Regions from separate parts of the Enterobacter cloacae complex sp. ECNIH7 genome, predicted to be linked through region 3. Evidence: predicted binding sites of a transcription regulator. Region 3 holds the regulator's gene; each other region holds the start of a gene.

Region 1 (4,361 bases), on a different replicon from region 3:
CTCAGGATCGGTCCTTCGCCTTTTTATCGTCAAAAGCCAGGAGAACCCCGAGTCCGATAAGTGAGGCGTAGCAGACCTGCATCACAATAGTCACCGGAAGGGAGATGTTATCAACCAGAACCCCGGGAACGACGACGGCCACGCCAGCCAGTATCATCCCCCGCCCGATCTTCTTCACCCGGTCAGGCCACTGAGATTCAGGCACGTTCCGGGCACGCAGAAGGTTGTGAATGAACTGCACTGTTGTTCGTCTAATCACTGACATGTTTTAGTCTCCAAATGCCCGTCGCATGTTCTTCTTTATTCCGGCTGTTTCCGATCCGGGTGATGTGGTGACGGGCGAAGCCGCTTTTTCCGTCTCTCCCGCTTCGCTGATGCCCGCGCCGCCAGGTTCTGCGCGAACCATCTGCCGGACAATGGTCTGTAACTCACTGACCGTAGCCGGTGGCACCGGCAGGCTGGCCAGCAGACGCGGCAGCTCCGGCGCCGTGGTGTGAAGTGCCAGCCCGGTGATAATGAGGTTTCTCAGCAGATCGCCGCGCAGGCGTGACGATACCCCGGCCAGCAAGGCTTCAACCCGCTTACTGCTCCGGTCATCCTGAAGCGCGAGCGTGTAGCGCCTGCGTTCCCTCTCCCCAGGCATTTCCACGGACAGTTTCCGGGTATCAGGCTCGTCCGGTAACCCGGACAGGGATGACCAGGTTCCGGATACCATTGCCATCACGGCACAAAGCCGGACGGCGCTGAGCTGGCCGTCAAAGAACACCGGGATTAGCGCAGGTAAACGGGGATCAGCCTGATACACCACCGCACCTGCGGTGGCGACTGTCCGGATAAATTCACCGCGCAGTGGCTGCGAGATGGTGTTTATGGTCGCCATCGCCGCGATGTCGGTGCGATCATCACTGTGCAGATAGAAAGAATACAGGCCGTCCGGCACGTTTAGTCCTCTTTATTGTACAGGGCAATCTCTCTGGCCAGCGCCAGCTGGGGATCGCCAATAACCTCGATACGTTCAGGAGCCAGAGGCCAGGCCTGACGTATCGCCTCTTCGATCAGGGAAGCCCCTCCCCCGACCAGAAATACCCGGTTCACGTTCCTGAAGGCGGTCAGCTCGCTGGTCACGCGCGCACCCAGTGCGGCAATCGCTTCGGCTATTTTTCCCCGGACGTAATCAATCTTTTCGGCATCGTTGATGACCCGCTGTAAATACTCACCATCATCCCGGTTACGGATGACACTGTCAGCAATCAGGGCGCTGGTTTCACTGTCTGCTGCCCGCAGTGCACCTGCGGCTGCGCGTGTCACCAGTGAAACACCGACGGACGGGTTACCATGTACCGCACTGATATCATCAAACTGACCAACAATCACACCCGCATCGAGCGTGGTTCCGCCGAGATCGATAATCAGCGTGGTTTCACCGGCTCCGGACTGAAGCTGGGACAGTCTGGTAAACGCTGCCGGCAGTGATTCCGGCATGACCTTCACATCAGTCACGGTGAAGGCGCAGCCTTTGTTGAGTGTCAGTTCCCGCATGAGGTTCTCCCGTTTACGGCGGATATTCACCACATTGCGCTGACAGTCCTGATCGTAATACTCACTCAGGGGCAGCGTGACCGTCAGGCTTACCGGCTGCGGCTCCAGGCCACTGTTCAGCAGAGCATGGTGCACAGCCAGCAGGTTAAGATCGCCGTACTGATAGTCCACGTTCGTCGTCGGAATCGCATCCCGGCTTACACTGTCCCACGTGTATTTCAGTGGCCCCACCTGATAGTTGAACGTCGCCGCACTGAATTCCGCCACTTTCCAGCCGTGCCGGAATGAGTTTGCCGAGATCCGGGTCTTCAGTTCATCACCTTCAAACCATGCCAGCTTAACATTTGTTGAACCATCATCGCAGAAAATCTTCATCATTATGCACCATTAGTTACACTCAATTTGATGCTAATTATAAGAGCAAAATGATAAAACAAAAGCGTTATTTCTCAAATTGAGATACTCAAGATACTCAAAATGATAATATAAATCAATTTGAGCAACTTATGAGTATCACATAGTTCTTAATTCGGCCCTTCTGGATTATCTTTGCCTGGTTAAATATACTGTATACATATACAGTTTTTTTTTAGTCGGAAGGTAATATGAAGCTGCAGCTTTTTAGCCCCGGGACAGATACCCCGCCACAGACCCATCCGTTTTTCGCCGATCTGGCCAGCTGCGGGTTCCCGAGCCCTGCCGGCGATTACATTCTGTCAGATCTGGATCTGCATGAGTACTGTATACGCCATCCGAGCGCGACTTATTACCTCAGAGCCAGCGGAGACAGCATGGCTGACGGCAGCCTTTACAACGGCGATCTGCTGGTTGTGGACAGTGCGGAGAAACCCCGGCACGGCGATATCGTTGTGGCCAGCGTGCAGGGGGAATTTACGGTCAAACGGCTCCTGCTGACGCCACGACTGACACTGCAGCCCATGAACGCCACCTGGTCCCCCATCTATCCTGACACGGACGAACTGGACATCTTTGGCGTCGTCACGCACATCATCCACCGTCCCAGGGAGATGTACTGATGTTTGCCCTGGCCGATGTGAACAGCTTCTATGCCAGCTGTGAACGTGTTTTCCGCCCGGATTTAAAAGGGAAACCCATTGTCTGCCTTAGCAACAATGACGGCTGCGTGATCGCGAGAAGTGCCGAAGCGAAGCCCTGGATTAAAATGGGGACCCCGTGGTTCCAGATAAAGAACGAGATTTACCCGGAAAAAATATACGCATTTTCAAGTAATTATGAGCTTTACGCCTCAATGTCAGCGCGCGTGATGAGCTGCCTCGAGGAGCTGGCGCCGAGGGTGGAACAATATTCGATTGACGAGATGTTCCTCGATCTGAGCGGTGTGTCGCATTGCATGGACCTGGAAGACTTTGGCCGGCAGCTGCGCCAGCACGTGTATGACTGTACCCGCCTGACCATCGGCGTGGGGGCTGGACCTACGAAAACGTTGGCAAAATCAGCTCAGTGGGCCTCCAAAGAGTGGAAACAGTTCCGGGGCGTGCTGGCCCTGACGCGGGATAATCCTCAGCGAACCCGTAAACTGCTGTCACTTCAGCCGGTCGAAGAGATCCGGGGCGTGGGAAATCGCATTGCACGCAAGCTTAATGTACTGGGTATCAGGACCGCACTTGATCTGGCCCTGACGAACCCGGCCTTCATCCGGAAAAATTTCTCCGTGGTTCTCGAGCGAACGGTGCGCGAACTGAACGGGGAAAGCTGCATGTCGCTTGAGGAATCACCACCAACGAAACAACAGATTGTCTGTAGTCGCAGCTTTGGCGAGAAGATCACGGAGTACGATTCGCTCCGCCAGGCTGTCTGTCAGTACGCAGAACGGGCCGCTGAAAAACTGCGTCAGGAGCACCAGTATTGCCGGCACATTTCCGTTTTCGTCAAAACGTCTCCGTTCGCCGTTAAAGAGCCTTATTACGGCAATGTGGCCACGGAGAAACTGCTTACCCCCACTCAGGACACCCGGGACATTATTGCGGCCGCCACAACGGCTTTGGAGCGCATCTGGAAGGATGGCCACCGGTATGCCAAAGCCGGAGTGATGCTGAATGACTTTACAGGCTCAGGTGTTTCGCAGTTGCAGCTGTTCGACGAACGGCCACCACGTCCTCACAGCGCTGAGCTGATGAAGGTTCTTGATGGTATTAACCATTCCGGCCTGGGACATGTCTGGTTTGCCGGACGAGGAATTGCACCTTCCTGGCAAATGAAACGCAATATGCTGTCCCCTGCGTACACCACCTGCTGGAAAGATATCCCCATCGCGAGGATCAGTTAAATTTCGCCTTTCAGAGAGAGCCAGTAGTGCTCGCCGCAGCTGAACGACAGGGCGAAGCCCGCGAGTGAGCGAGGAAGCACCAGGGAGCAGAACGAACATAATCTACTGACGCGCCGTATGCAGGACCAAGACAAAACGCCCTCAATATGGATGATGATAACCGATTACTGAATAGAATGGGGCCATGGTCCCGGTTCCTTCCGGAGCGTGCAGCGAGTAATCCGGCCGGGCAACCGGGTGGCTCATGACACTGTGGTGCATAGTGGGACCGTGGTCCCAGTTCCTTTTGGAGTGTGACGTCAGCATTCCAGCCGGACAGCCGGGTGGCTCATGGCACTGTGGTGCATGGTGAGACCGTGGTCACAGTTCCTTTTGGAGTGTGACGTCAGCATTCCGGTCGGATAACCGGGTATGTCATGGCTCTCTGATGCAAGGTTGGACAGTGGTCCCAGTTCCTTTTGGAGTGTGGCGTCAGCATTCCGGTCGGATAACCGGGTATGTCATGGCTGTCTGG
Region 2 (4,361 bases), 2.3 Mb from region 3:
CATCAGCTTTTCGATGCGTTTATCGGCGAAAGTAATATCCAGCGCCGGTAAGTTACGCGGCTCGGTTTGCAGAACGATATTCATCGCCGCGCGGTCGGCATCGCTGAAGAAGCCGTTGTAGAGCTGGGCATCCACGTTTTCAGACGGCACGAACGGCTCCGCCTCGGCAAAGATAGCAACCACTTTCTCGCGCACCTGCGGGTTTTCGCGCAGCACTTTCAGGTTATCGAGGCAGTGCTGCCGGTTAATGCCCAGTCTGTCCGCATCTTCCGGGCGCAGCGTATTCGCCTGCGCGAGTACCGGACATTTATTGATATGCACCAGTTTGACCGGCACCGCAGGCAGATCGCCGAGCTCATTTTTCGGGGTGTAAAGCCGTTCGCGCAGGCTGTCGCTGTCGAGCTCGAGCAGCGGCGAAATATCGCCGGCTAAATCCACCATGATGACCGCATTACGATTGTCCGGATGCCAGGCCAGCGGGGCAACCCAGCTGGTATTACCGCGCCAGGCGCCAAACATGCCGGAAATATGCACCAGGGGTTTCATCTGCGGCACGTCGATAAGGGTCATGAGCTTCTGCTTGCTGCGGTGGCTCAGCAGATACTCAAACAGCCGGGGCTGCGCGTTTTTCACCAGTTTCGCCATGGCAATGGTGGCATAGACGTCCGCCATCGCGTCGTGGGCATTGCTGTGCTCGATGCCGTTGGCGCGCGTCAGGTGTTCCAGCCGGAAGCTGGTCAGCCCTTCCTCATTTTCAGGCCAGTTAATGCCCTCAGGACGCAGGGCATAACAGGCGCGCATGATGTCGAGCAAATCCCAGCGTGAATTGCGGTTCTGCCAGCTCCAGGCATAGGGATCGTAGAAGTTGCGATAAAAGATGTTGCGCGTCACTTCGTCATCGAAGCGGATGTTGTTGTAACCGACCACGCAGGTATTGGGGACGGTAAACAGATCGTGGATGCGTCGGGCGAATTCTGCCTCGTTAACGCCTTTCTCGCGCGCTTCCTGAGGCGTGATCCCGGTGACCATGACCGCCCCGGGCTGCGGCAGGTAGTCATCAGCCGGTTTGCAGTAAAAGACCTCAGGCTCGCCAATAATGTTGAATTCGTCGTCGGTACGAATGGCGGCAAACTGCGCCGGTCGGTCCAGCGCCGGGTGCGTGCCAAAGGTTTCGTAGTCATGAAATAAAAAAGTCGGGCGAGCGGCAGAGTCAGACACCAGTAATACCATCCTGTTAAAAAATGACGTCACTATGGTAAACGATCGTGCGGTTCAGACCGAATAAAAAGCACCGCCGTGACGCAAATTTGCGCGCCAGCTTCAGAGAAAAATCTGCGTTCTGTCACATTTTTTTGCAATTAAGCCAGGTAACGACATCAGAACTCCCGTAAAAAGGTCATCGATTTTTAATGACCTGAGGATATACCGTTGAAACGCCGTCTGTTTATTGCTGTTTCTTTACTCGCTTCGAGTGTCTCATCTGCTTTTGCGGCCGAACCACTGGATTTTTCGCCGCAGGCTCCGGCCATTCAGGCTGGCTCCTGGGTGCTGATGGACTACACGACTGGTCAGATCTTAACGGCGGGCAACGAACATCAACAACGCAATCCGGCGAGCCTGACCAAGCTGATGACGGGGTATGTGGTTGATCGGGCCATTGATAGCCATCGCATTACGCCGGACGACATTGTCACCGTCGGGCGTGACGCGTGGGCAAAAGGCAACCCGGTTTTTGACGGCTCGTCGCTGATGTTCCTGAAAGAGGGCGATCGCGTCTCGGTGCGTGATTTAAGCCGCGGTCTGATCGTCGATTCCGGCAACGACGCCTGCGTGGCGCTGGCCGATCACGTGGCGGGCGGTCAGCCGCAGTTTGTGAAGATGATGAACGACTACGTGCAGAAGCTGAACCTGCGCGATACGCACTTTGAAACCGTCCACGGGCTGGACGCGCCGGGCCAGCACAGCTCGGCCTATGACCTGGCCGTACTTTCCCGGGCCATCATTCACGGCGAGCCTGAGTTTTACCATATGTACAGCGAAAAGAGCCTGACCTGGAACGGGATCACCCAGCAAAACCGTAACGGCCTGCTGTGGGATAAAACCATGAACGTGGACGGGCTTAAAACGGGGCACACCTCGGGAGCGGGCTTTAACCTGATTGCCTCCGCTGTTGACGGGGAGCGTCGTTTAATCGCGGTGGTGATGGGGGCGGACAGCCCGAAAGGACGTGAGGACCAGGCCCGGAAACTGCTGCACTGGGGGCAGCAGAACTTCGATACGGTGCAAATCCTGCACAACGGTAAAAAAGTGGGGACAGAGCGTATCTGGTACGGTGATAAGGAGCAGGTGAAACTGGGCACCGACCAGGACTTCTGGCTGGCCCTGCCGAAAGCGGAAGTGCCGAACATCAAAGCCAAATACGTGCTGGATAAAAAAGAGCTGGAAGCGCCGATTGCTGCGCATCAGCGGGTCGGGGAGATCCAGCTCTATGACCGCGACAAGGTGGTGGCGCACTGGCCGCTGGTGACGCTGGAAGCCGTTGATAAAGGTGGACTGTTCTCTCGCATGAGCGATTATCTCCACCACACGCTTTAACCGCTGATGGGCAGACTGGCAGGGTTGCGAGTCTGCTCACATAATAAACACTCCTCGTTTGCCGATAATAGTAATCCAGCCTTATAGTGTATAAATATACAGTAATAAATGGAGGCAGCATGGACTACAGCATCAAGCAGCAACATAAACGTAAGATTGCCGGTTTTCATTTGGTCGGACCGTGGGAACAAACGGTAAAACAGGGCTTTGAACAGCTGGTGATGTGGGTGGACGGGCGCCACATTGAGCCGCTGGAGTGGGTTGCGGTCTATTACGATAACCCCGACGAGGTCCCGGCAGAAAAACTGCGCTGCGATACGGCCGTTACGGTGCCGGACGATTTCGTTATTCCGGAAAACAGCGAGGGCGTCATGATGACGGAAATCGCGGCTGGGGATTATGCCGTGGCGACGGCGCGTGTGGAAAACTATGACTTCGCCACGCCGTGGTATCAGTTCTTTAATTCCCTGCTGCAGGACAATAAGTACCAGATGGCGCTCAAACCCTGCTTCGAGCGCTATCTTAATGACGGCAATGCAGACGGCTACTGGGATATCGAAATGTATATCGCGGTAGAGCATAAAACGGCTTAAGCCTGCTAAATGAAGGGTTTTTCAGCCGGGAGCGATCCGCCCGGCTGAAAACACAGTACAATTGTGATTTGCCGTGTAGCTGGAGAGCGGGTGTGCGTCCCGACAAATCATTAACCCCTTTTGAAATTCGGTTGTACAAACATTACCGCGTGGTGCACGGGTGTCGCATCGCGCTGGCTTTCGTATTGACGTTTGTGCTGGTCCGTTTGCTGGATGTTCCGGAAGGGACGTGGCCGCTGATCACCCTGGTAGTGGTAATGGGGCCCATCTCGTTTTGGGGGAACGTTGTTCCGCGCGCCTTCGAGCGAATTGGCGGGACGGTTTTAGGCTCGGCCCTTGGGCTTATTGCCCTTAAGCTGGAGCTTATCTCGTTTCCGGTGATGCTGGCATGGTGCGGTGCCGCCATGTTCCTGTGCGGCTGGCTGGCGTTGGGCAAAAGACCGTATCAGGCCTTGCTGATTGGGATTACTCTCGCGGTGGTTGTCGGTGCGCCCGCCGGGGATATGACCACGGCGCTGTGGCGAAGCGGGGATGTCATCCTGGGGTCATTGCTGGCAATGCTTTTCACCGGTATCTGGCCGCAGCGGGCTTTTCTGCACTGGCGTATTCAGATGGCGAACTACGTCACCGCCTTTAACCGCGTCTATCAGGCCGGTTTTTCCCCGAATCTGGTCGAACGTCCCCGGCTGGAAAAGCATCTGCAAACGATCCTCAACGATGTGGTCAAAATGCGCGGCCTGATCACGCCTGCCAGCAAAGAAACCCATATTCAGAAATCGATTTTCGAAGCCATCCAGACGGTAAGCCGCAATCTGGTCTGCATGCTTGAACTGCAGATCAACGCGCACTGGGCCTCGCGTCCCAGCCATCTGTTAATGCTGAACGCGCAAACCCTCAAAGAGACCCAGCAGATGACGCAGCAAACGCTGTTGACCATTGCCCATGCGCTCTATGAAGGGAACCCGCAGCCGATACTGGCCAACAGCGAGCGGCTGAATGAGATCGTCGCGGAGCTGAAGCAGTTAATCAATGAACGCCAGAGCGATAACGTGGCGGAAACGCCTATTCATGGCTACGTCTGGCTGAGCATGGAACTGGCGCGGCAGCTTGAGCTGTTATCGCACCTTATTTGCCGGGCGCTGCGCAAATAAAAGGCTTATGTGACGCCTGCTG
Region 3 (4,361 bases):
TGTTTATCTGTGACCGCTGCGGCGTGGTGAAAGAAGAGGTTGCGGAAGGTGTGGAAGATATTATGCATACGCTGGCAGCAAAAATGGGTTTTGCCCTGCGTCATAACGTGATTGAAGCGCACGGACTGTGCTCTGCCTGCGTGGAAGTGGAAGCCTGTCGTCATCAGGACGCGTGTCAGCACGACCACTCTATTCTTGTGAAGAAAAAACCGCGTTAACGGCAAAAGAACAGGCGGCTCATGGCCGCCCTCAGGGTGTACTTCCTTGTACTTGCGGGTATAGCCCGGTTACCAGCGGTAGTCGTTGCGTTTTTCCCAGTCGCCCACTTCTTTTTCCGCCTGGTCTTTCGCGTAGCCGTAACGTTCCTGAATTTTACCGACAAGCTGATCGCGTTTACCTTCAATGACGGTCATATCGTCATCAGTCAGCTTACCCCACTGTTCTTTCGCTTTACCTTTGAACTGCTTCCAGTTGCCGCCGATTTCGTCTTTATTCATCATCGTGTCCTCTTAGTTAAGCGTCGGGTCGTAACGTCCGTTACGTTCTTTTCTGCTGGACGTGATAATTATTGTAGTTAAGGATTCGGCAGTTGATTTCATATTCGGAATCTTTAACCGTCACGATATATCGTGACGTGAAGGGAACCAGGTATCGTTTTGCCAGTGGCGATGCCAGATAAAAGCCAGCGATATCCCTCTCAGCGAGAGGAAAACGGCCAGGGCCAGCCACAAACCGTGATTACCCAGCCAGGGAAGCGTCAGCAGCGTCAGGCCAAACCCTGCCGCCGCGACTGCCATGCTGTTGCGCATTTCCGCTCCGCGCGTCGCACCAATAAACATGCCGTCCAGCAGATAACACCAGACGCCGACCACCGGTAAGATGACTTGCCAGATGAGATAGTGACTCGCCAGCTCGCGCAGCGCAGGGATAGACGTAAGCAACGCGACGATTTGCTCACCAAGGCAGGCATAAACCAGGCCGAACGCCAGCGCCACCAGTCCCGACTGGCGGCAGGCTGCCCGCCAGACGTCCCGCAGCTGCCCGCTTTCGCGCGCGCCGTAAGCCTGCCCGGAATACGCTTCTACCGCATAGGCAAAACCGTCCAGCGCGTAGGCGGTAAAGGTCAGTAGCGTCATCAATACCGCGTTGACCGCGACGATTTCTGGCCCCAGTCGCGCCCCGAAAACCGTCAGCGCGCCGAAGCAGAGCTGAAGCAGCAGCGAGCGCAGCATGATGTCACGATTAAGCGCCAGCAGCCTACGGATATTGCCGCGCCATGCGGTTTTGAGCAGCGCCAGGGAGATGCCGCGCATCGCCAGCACGCGCCAGACCATCCACAGGCCAATAATAAAGGTTCCGTATTCGGCAATTGCCGTCGCCAGCGCCGCACCCCGCACGTTCATATGCAGGCCCATTACCAGCCAGACATCCAGCACAATGTTGAGAAGGTTGCCTACCACCAGCAAAATCACTGGTGCACGGGCGTACTGAACGCCCAGGAGCCACCCCAGCAGAACCAGGTTTGCCAGCGAGGCGGGCGCGCTGAGCCAGCGGATTTCAAGGAAACGTCGCGCCTGAGCCAGTACCGCCTCGCTGCCGCCGACAACATGGAGCGCAAGGTCGATCAGGGGCGTACGAAATAAAACGATTAACGCCCCTGCACCGAGCGCAAGGATCAGCGGCTGGACCAGCGCGCGCGCCAGACGCAGCGGATCTTTTGCACCATAAGCCTGGGCCGTGAGCCCGGTGGTGCTCATGCGCAAAAAGAGCAGCAGCATAAACAGGAAGCTGGTTGCCGTCGCGCCAATCGCCACGCCGCCAAGATAAACAGGCGAATCAAGGTGGCCAATAACGGCAGTATCGACCAGACCCAGCAAGGGAACGGTAATATTGGAGAAAATCATCGGCAGAGCAAGACGCCACAATGCCTTATCGGATGCCGTCAGCAGTGACATGAAAAATACCGGGAGTCGAGAATGAAGCAGGCTACAGCGGCGCCATAGCCTGTCAGGAAGAGGTTACAGCCATTCGCCGTTGCGAATGACCCCAACCGCCAGTCCTTCGATAGAGAAGTTGTGTTCGCGGAGATCGACCACAATCGGGGAGAACTCGTTGTTTTCAGGCAGTAGCTGAACAGTGTTCCCCTGTTTTTTCAGACGCTTGACGGTGACTTCATCATCAATGCGCGCGACAACCACCTGGCCGTTACGCACATCCTGCGTTTTGTGCACTGCAAGCAGATCGCCGTCAAGAATACCGATGTCTTTCATCGACATACCGCTGACGCGCAGCAGGAAATCAGCGCTCGGTTTGAACATGCCAGGATCGACCTGGTAGTGGCCTTCAATATGCTGCTGTGCCAGTAAAGGCTCACCGGCAGCAACACGGCCTATCAGCGGAATGCCCGTCTCTTCTTCCACCAGCAGGCGGATACCGCGTGACGCGCCTGAAACAATCTCAATCACGCCTTTACGCGCCAGCGCTTTCAGGTGTTCTTCAGCAGCATTCGGAGAACGGAAGCCCAGACGCTGCGCGATTTCCGCACGCGTGGGTGGCATACCCGTCTGGCCGATATGATCCCGGATGAGATCAAACACCTCTTGCTGCCTGGTCGTTAACGCTTTCATTCCGCCCCCTGGGTGTATATACAGTTATGCTGTGAGTATATACAGTCAAAGGCGATTTTGGAACCAAAAACTGCACAAAAAACCAGGGACTTAATTATTCCTCGAGGCTCATCGGAAATGTGACCAAAGCAGCGTGACCCAGGTGATAACGGCAGTGATAATCGCCAGCAGCACGGCAGCAGAGCCCATGTCTTTTGCGCGGCCAGAAAGCTCGTGGAAATCTGAACCTATGCGATCAACAACGGCCTCAATAGCGCTATTAAGAATTTCCACTATCATCACCAGAAGCACGGAACCGATAAGAAGTACGCGGGTAATAGCATCAACATCAAGGAAACAGGCGACGATCACCGCGATGATTGCGGCGACGCCCTCCTGGCGAAATGCAGCTTCGTTGATCCACGCGGCACGGAAACCTTTCCATGAATAGCCGGCGGCTTTGATGATACGCGTTAACCCAGTGGTATTATTGGCCATTAAAAGAACCTTTTATGAAAAAAAGCGTCAGTAACAGGAACTGTAGCGCGTTTCGCTACAGCCTGAAGTATGACGGGTAACAACAGAAATTTTGCGCGCTTTCTGTTATCCTTGCGCCGCAATTGCATTATTAACCAGAGGCTTTACATCGTTTATGTCCGGCTGGCCACGAATTTACTACAAATTACTTAATTTACCATTAAGCATCCTGGTAAAAAGCAAGTCTATCCCAGCAGAACCCGCGCTGGAATTGGGGCTCGATACCTCGCGTCCTATTATGTACGTTTTGCCTTATAACTCGAAGGCAGACTTACTGACGCTTCGCGCCCAGTGTCTGGCGCATGACTTACCTGACCCGCTTGAACCGCTTGAAGTTGACGGCACTTTACTGCCGCGCTACGTGTTCATTCACGGTGGACCGCGCGTGTTTACCTACTACACGCCAAAAGAAGAGTCCATCAAGCTGTTCCACGACTATCTCGACCTGCACCGGAGCAACCCCGATCTGGATGTGCAGATGGTGCCGGTATCGGTGATGTTTGGTCGTCGTCCGGGCCGTGAAAAAGGTGAAGAGAATCCGCCGCTGCGCATGCTTAACGGCATCCAGAAGTTCTTCGCGGTCTCCTGGCTGGGACGCGACAGCTTTGTGCGTTTCTCCCCTTCCGTTTCGCTGCGTCGAATGGCGGACGAGCACGGTACCGACAAGATCATCGCGCAAAAACTGGCGCGCGTGGCGCGTATGCACTTCGCTCGTCAGCGCCTGGCTGCCGTAGGGCCGCGTCTCCCGGCGCGTCAGGATCTGTTCAACAAGCTGCTGGCCTCCAAAGCGATTGCTCGCGCCGTTGAAGACGAAGCGCGCAGCAAGAAAATATCGCATGAGAAAGCCCAGCAGAACGCCATTGCGCTGATGGAAGAGATTGCAGCGAACTTCTCTTACGAGATGATTCGCCTGTCCGATCGTATTCTCGGCTTTACCTGGAACCGCCTGTATCAGGGCATCAACGTTCATAACGCCGAGCGCGTACGCCAGCTGGCGCATGATGGCCATGAGATTGTCTATGTTCCCTGCCACCGCAGCCACATGGACTACCTGCTTCTTTCCTACGTGCTCTATCACCAGGGGCTGGTACCGCCGCATATTGCTGCCGGTATCAACCTGAATTTCTGGCCAGCAGGTCCGATTTTCCGCCGCCTGGGCGCGTTCTTTATCCGTCGTACCTTCAAGGGCAACAAGCTCTACTCCACCGTGTTCCGCGA
Region 4 (4,361 bases), on a different replicon from region 3:
CATCTTATCATTGCCACCGGAAGATCATTCCAGCGCGTTGTGTACGCAGGGGAAAGCATTTCTCGTTTCATCTGCCAGTCAGGCGCAATCCCACGTCCCGCAAACCACACTTTCCCCAGACCGGAATGGTTAATACCATCCAGTACTTGCATCAGCTGCTCGCTCCGTTCCCGCGGCTGTACTTCATCAAACAAATTCAGCTGCGATACCCCGGTTGGCGTGAAATCGTTCAGCATACAGCCTGCCTTTGCGTAACGGTGACCATCCAGCCAGACCCTGTCCAGAGCTCTGACGGCAGCGGCAATGATGTCCCGTGTGTCCTGCGTGGGGATGAGTAGTTTTTCACTGGCCAGATTACCATAGTAGGGCTCATTTACGGCGAACGGCGATGTTTTCACAAACACGGCAATATGCCTGCAGAACTGACGCTCGCCGCGCAGCTTTTCAGCTGCACGCTCAGCGTACTGACAGACTGCCTGTCGCATGGCTTCATACGTCGTGACACGCTCCCCAAAGCTCCTGCTGCAGACTATCTGCTGTTTGGGGGGAGGTGCTTCCTCCAGGGAAATACAGCTTTCTCCATTGAGTTCCCGGACCGTTCTCTCCAGAACTACATTGAAGTTTTTCCTGATAAATACAGGGTTCGCGCGCGCCAGCTGCAGTGCAGTTGTTATCCCCATTGTGTTCAGCTTCTTTGAGATCCTGCGGCCAACCCCCCAGATTTCCTCCACCGGCTGCAGTGACAGCAGTTTTTCCGTACGGCGGATATTGCCTGGCGTTAACGCCAGCACGCCACCAAACTGTGGCCACTCTTTCGACGTCCATTGTGCGCTTTTAGCCAGCGTTTTGGTCGGTCCCATTCCGACGCCGAGGGTCAGCCCTGTGCCGGAACGAACGTGCTCACGCAGCTGCCGGCCGAAATCCTCGAAATCGATGCAGCTGTCTATACCGCGAATGTCCAGAAACATCTCATCAATGGAGTACTGCTCAACGCGTGGCGCCAGCTCTTCCAGGTGAACCATGACCCTGTTCGACATCGATGCGTAGAGAGCATAATTACTGGAGAACGCGATAACCGGCTCCGGAAATTTCATCGACCTCAGCTGAAACCACGGTACCCCCATTTTGATGCCCAGCCGCTTCGCTTCAGGACTTCTCGCAATGACGCAGCCATCGTTATTTGAGAGAACGACGACAGGTTTGTTTCGCAGGTCAGGGCGAAAAACCTTTTCGCAGCTGGCATAGAACGAATTCACGTCAGCAAGCGCGTACATCAGTCCATGCCCCGTGTTTTGTGTATGAAGGCTGTCACCACCCCAAAAATCTGCAGGTCTTCCGGATAGAGAGTGGGATAGGCCGGGTTCATCGGCAGCAGGGCGATACGGGGTGTCAGCTGCAGGCGTTTAACCGTGAATTCGCCATCAGTCTCCGCGATGACAATGTCACCCTGCAGCGGCTTTTCGGCTTTGTCGACCACCATCAGGTCGCCGGAATGCAGGCCCATCTCTTTCATCGAATCCCCGATAGCCCTGACGAAGAACGTTGCAGCCGGACGCCGGATGCAATAGGCATTCAGGTCCAGTTCCTCCTCCGTGTAATCGGCGGCCGGCGACGGAAAACCCGCCGGGCAACGTTCGGTGAACAGCGGGGCACTGGACGGCACCGGCTCCTGTTCGGGAGCGACAAAAAGTAACATGGCATACCTCTTAAAATACCTGTTTTTATATACAGTATTATTTAAGATATTTCCCGTCCTGCAAGAAGAATTTTACCTGCTCCTGCCAGGTCATTGTTCTGGCGGATAAAACAGGCTCAAGGTTATCCACAGAAACGGTGCATAACCCTGTGAGTGGATACCGGGTATCTCACCGTCTGCTAAGCCTGTGGCTCTATCAGTTCCCTGCTCTGGTTCCGGGGATTGCCAACAGCCCGGCTGACGGGGTGCCATGTGAAATCTTCGGCGGAAAGACTGCCCTCACGGGCAATGTCTTCCGCCTCTTTACTGGTTGTGTTTTCGCTGAGCCATTTACGGGCGGCAGCCGGTGAGTACACGAGCGGCCGCCGATCGTGAATGTCCAGCAGTCCCTCATCCGCAGCTGCCGTGACGATCAGGAATCCTTCCTGGTCATTGCCGTTCTCAAAAGGTGGTTTCCCGATGGCTGCGAGCAGGAGCGGATTTCCGTCCTTACGGTAAATGAAAAACGGCTGTTTCACGCCGTTTTGCTGTTTCCACTCGAACCAGCCGTCGGCAAAGACAATGGTCCGTCCGTGCTCCCAGAGTGGCCTGAACATCCGGCTGCTGGCCGCAGTTTCACTTCTGGCGTTGATGAGAGCGGGCTTGTTCCACCACTCCGGGGCATAACCCCAGTGAACAGGATCGAGATGCAACTGCGAGCGGCGTTCACTCAGCAGCAATACCTGGGTTCCGGGCGCAACGTTGTAGCGGCCGACGGGCTCCGGATCATACGGTATATTCCGTTCTGCTTCTTCTCCGAGAAAGGACAGGTACTCCTCGCGGGAGTTGTATTGCGTAAACCGACCGCACATTAGCGTTGCTCCGGTGAAGATTTCGCATGCGAAATCTTTGTTTTCTTCAGTTCTGAACATAGGCCGTATTTGAGGTTCCTGCCATCCTGTGGCCGCCGTGCCGCTACTGTAGCCGGGCCGCTTCGAATGCAAGGGTTCGCTCCGCCGGTGTCCTCACCCGGTCGCAGTTAATTTCAAAGGCATTACCCGCTGTCTTCCCGTCGTTTTCCGTCTCAATTTTCGCCGTCAAACCGTCCAGCCAGCGTGGGCTTTTTCACTGCGCTGCGGCTTGCGGCACCGCCCCTGCATTCTCCGCTTTTCGCCCGGCTGTCGTATCGGCACGGCGTAACTGGCGCCGCATTTGAGAAAGGAGAACTACCATGTCCCGATTTATCCAGGGTAATTGCGTCCATATCATGTCCGGCTTTCCGGATAATGCTGTCGATTTCATTCTCACCGACCCGCCATATCTCGTCGGTTTTCGTGACCGTCAGGGGCGTACCATCGCCGGCGATAAAACCGATGAATGGCTGCAACCCGCCTGCCATGAGATGTATCGCGTGCTGAAAAAAGACACGCTGATGGTGAGCTTCTACGGCTGGAACCGCGTCGATCGCTTTATGGCTGCCTGGAAAAATGCGGGATTCAGCGTTGTCGGCCACCTGGTGTTTACCAAAACCTACACATCGAAGGCCGCATACGTGGGCTATCGCCACGAATGCGCCTACATCCTTGCAAAAGGCCGTCCACGTCTGCCACAAAACCCGCTGACGGACGTGCTGGGCTGGAAATACAGCGGCAACCGGCACCACCCGACAGAAAAACCCGTAACCAGCCTGCAACCGCTGATCGAGTCCTTCACACATCCCGGCGCGATTGTGCTCGACCCCTTTGCCGGCAGTGGCTCCACCTGCGTGGCCGCCCTCCGGGCTGGCCGTCGTTACATCGGTATTGAATTGCTGGAGCAGTATCACCGGGCCGGACAGCAACGTCTGGCCGCCGTCCGGCGTGCCATGCAGTACCCGGCCGCTAACGACGAGTTCCCGGAGGCCGCGTAATGAACTATGTAGGACACGAAAAACTCCGCGCAGAAGTGGCGGAAGTCGCCAACAGCATGTGTGACCTGCGTGCGGCGCTGAATGGTATGGAGCACCGCTATCGCTTTGATTCCGATGTGCTGGCCGAACGCCTGACCCGTCAGACCCTTTTTCGCATCAATGCCCTGTTTATGGCGGCATACAACGAAATTCTTGAGCTGGATGCCTGCTTTAAGGACTAAGGATAAAAACATGTACGGAACCTGTGAAACCCTCTGCCGGTTGTTGCGTGAGCAGTATCCCGCAGAAACCCCGCTGAACCTCATTATCTGGTCCCCGGCGGATATCGAAGCACTGGCCGACGGAATGGAATATGCCGTTTCGGAGCAGGACACAAGGGCGGTACTGGCGCGTATGGACGCCATTCCGGAGGAACAACGGCTTGAGTCGGGCGTGTCTGCCGGTGCGGTGATGGATCTTATTGAACAGGTGAAAGAGGCAGTTCCGGCGGTGATGGTGCCGACGGACCTGCTTGAAACCCTGCTGACCACTGCCGAACAGGCGTTATGGCACAGGGAATGGACCGCCCGTGACAGCAATCATCCGGTCCCGGAAAGCGTTACCCGTCGCCTGGCTGATGCGGCGAAAGTTCGCGCCTTACTGAAAAAATGAAATCAACACGCCGCCCGGGCGGCGTGTACTGACCCCGTTCAGAGGAACCCATTATGCAGGAAACCACCACGTTAAACGCCCTTGTTATGCGCCGTGCGCGCGATTTGATTGCTGATTATGGATGGC

The links. Region 3 encodes LexA, which represses DNA repair genes until DNA is damaged. Its sites were predicted from a motif close to TNCTGTATGTACATACAGNA; they were not measured.
Region 1: umuD (translesion error-prone DNA polymerase V autoproteolytic subunit) is a predicted target of LexA. The motif match lies at 2,104-2,123, and genes of this name have one in related genera.
Region 2: sbmC (DNA gyrase inhibitor SbmC) is a predicted target of LexA. The motif match lies at 2,680-2,699, and genes of this name have one in related genera.
Region 4: umuD (translesion error-prone DNA polymerase V autoproteolytic subunit) is a predicted target of LexA. The motif match lies at 1,714-1,733, and genes of this name have one in related genera.

What each region holds. Positions count from the first base shown of each region.
Region 1 is NZ_CP017991.1:131,091-135,451, forward strand. Features, by position in the region: gene WM95_RS26410 (plasmid partitioning/stability family protein) at 269-940, opposite strand; gene parM (plasmid segregation protein ParM domain-containing protein) at 943-1,914, opposite strand; gene umuD (translesion error-prone DNA polymerase V autoproteolytic subunit) at 2,145-2,576, shown strand; gene WM95_RS26425 (Y-family DNA polymerase) at 2,576-3,847, shown strand.
Region 2 is NZ_CP017990.1:3,178,398-3,182,758, reverse strand. Features, by position in the region: gene sbcB (exodeoxyribonuclease I) at 1-1,230, opposite strand, end outside; gene dacD (serine-type D-Ala-D-Ala carboxypeptidase DacD) at 1,429-2,595, shown strand; gene sbmC (DNA gyrase inhibitor SbmC) at 2,715-3,188, shown strand; gene WM95_RS15695 (FUSC family protein) at 3,281-4,339, shown strand.
Region 3 is NZ_CP017990.1:338,998-343,358, reverse strand. Features, by position in the region: gene zur (zinc uptake transcriptional repressor Zur) at 1-218, shown strand, start outside; gene WM95_RS01655 (CsbD family protein) at 288-497, opposite strand; gene dinF (MATE family efflux transporter DinF) at 618-1,955, opposite strand; gene lexA (transcriptional repressor LexA) at 2,019-2,627, opposite strand; gene WM95_RS01640 (diacylglycerol kinase) at 2,736-3,104, opposite strand; gene plsB (glycerol-3-phosphate 1-O-acyltransferase PlsB) at 3,259-4,361, shown strand, end outside.
Region 4 is NZ_CP017992.1:55,487-59,847, reverse strand. Features, by position in the region: gene WM95_RS26800 (Y-family DNA polymerase) at 1-1,274, opposite strand, end outside; gene umuD (translesion error-prone DNA polymerase V autoproteolytic subunit) at 1,274-1,696, opposite strand; gene WM95_RS26790 (SOS response-associated peptidase family protein) at 1,876-2,547, opposite strand; gene WM95_RS26785 (DNA methylase) at 2,907-3,584, shown strand; gene WM95_RS26780 (hypothetical protein) at 3,584-3,805, shown strand; gene WM95_RS26775 (DUF1380 family protein) at 3,816-4,235, shown strand; gene WM95_RS26770 (hypothetical protein) at 4,289-4,361, shown strand, end outside.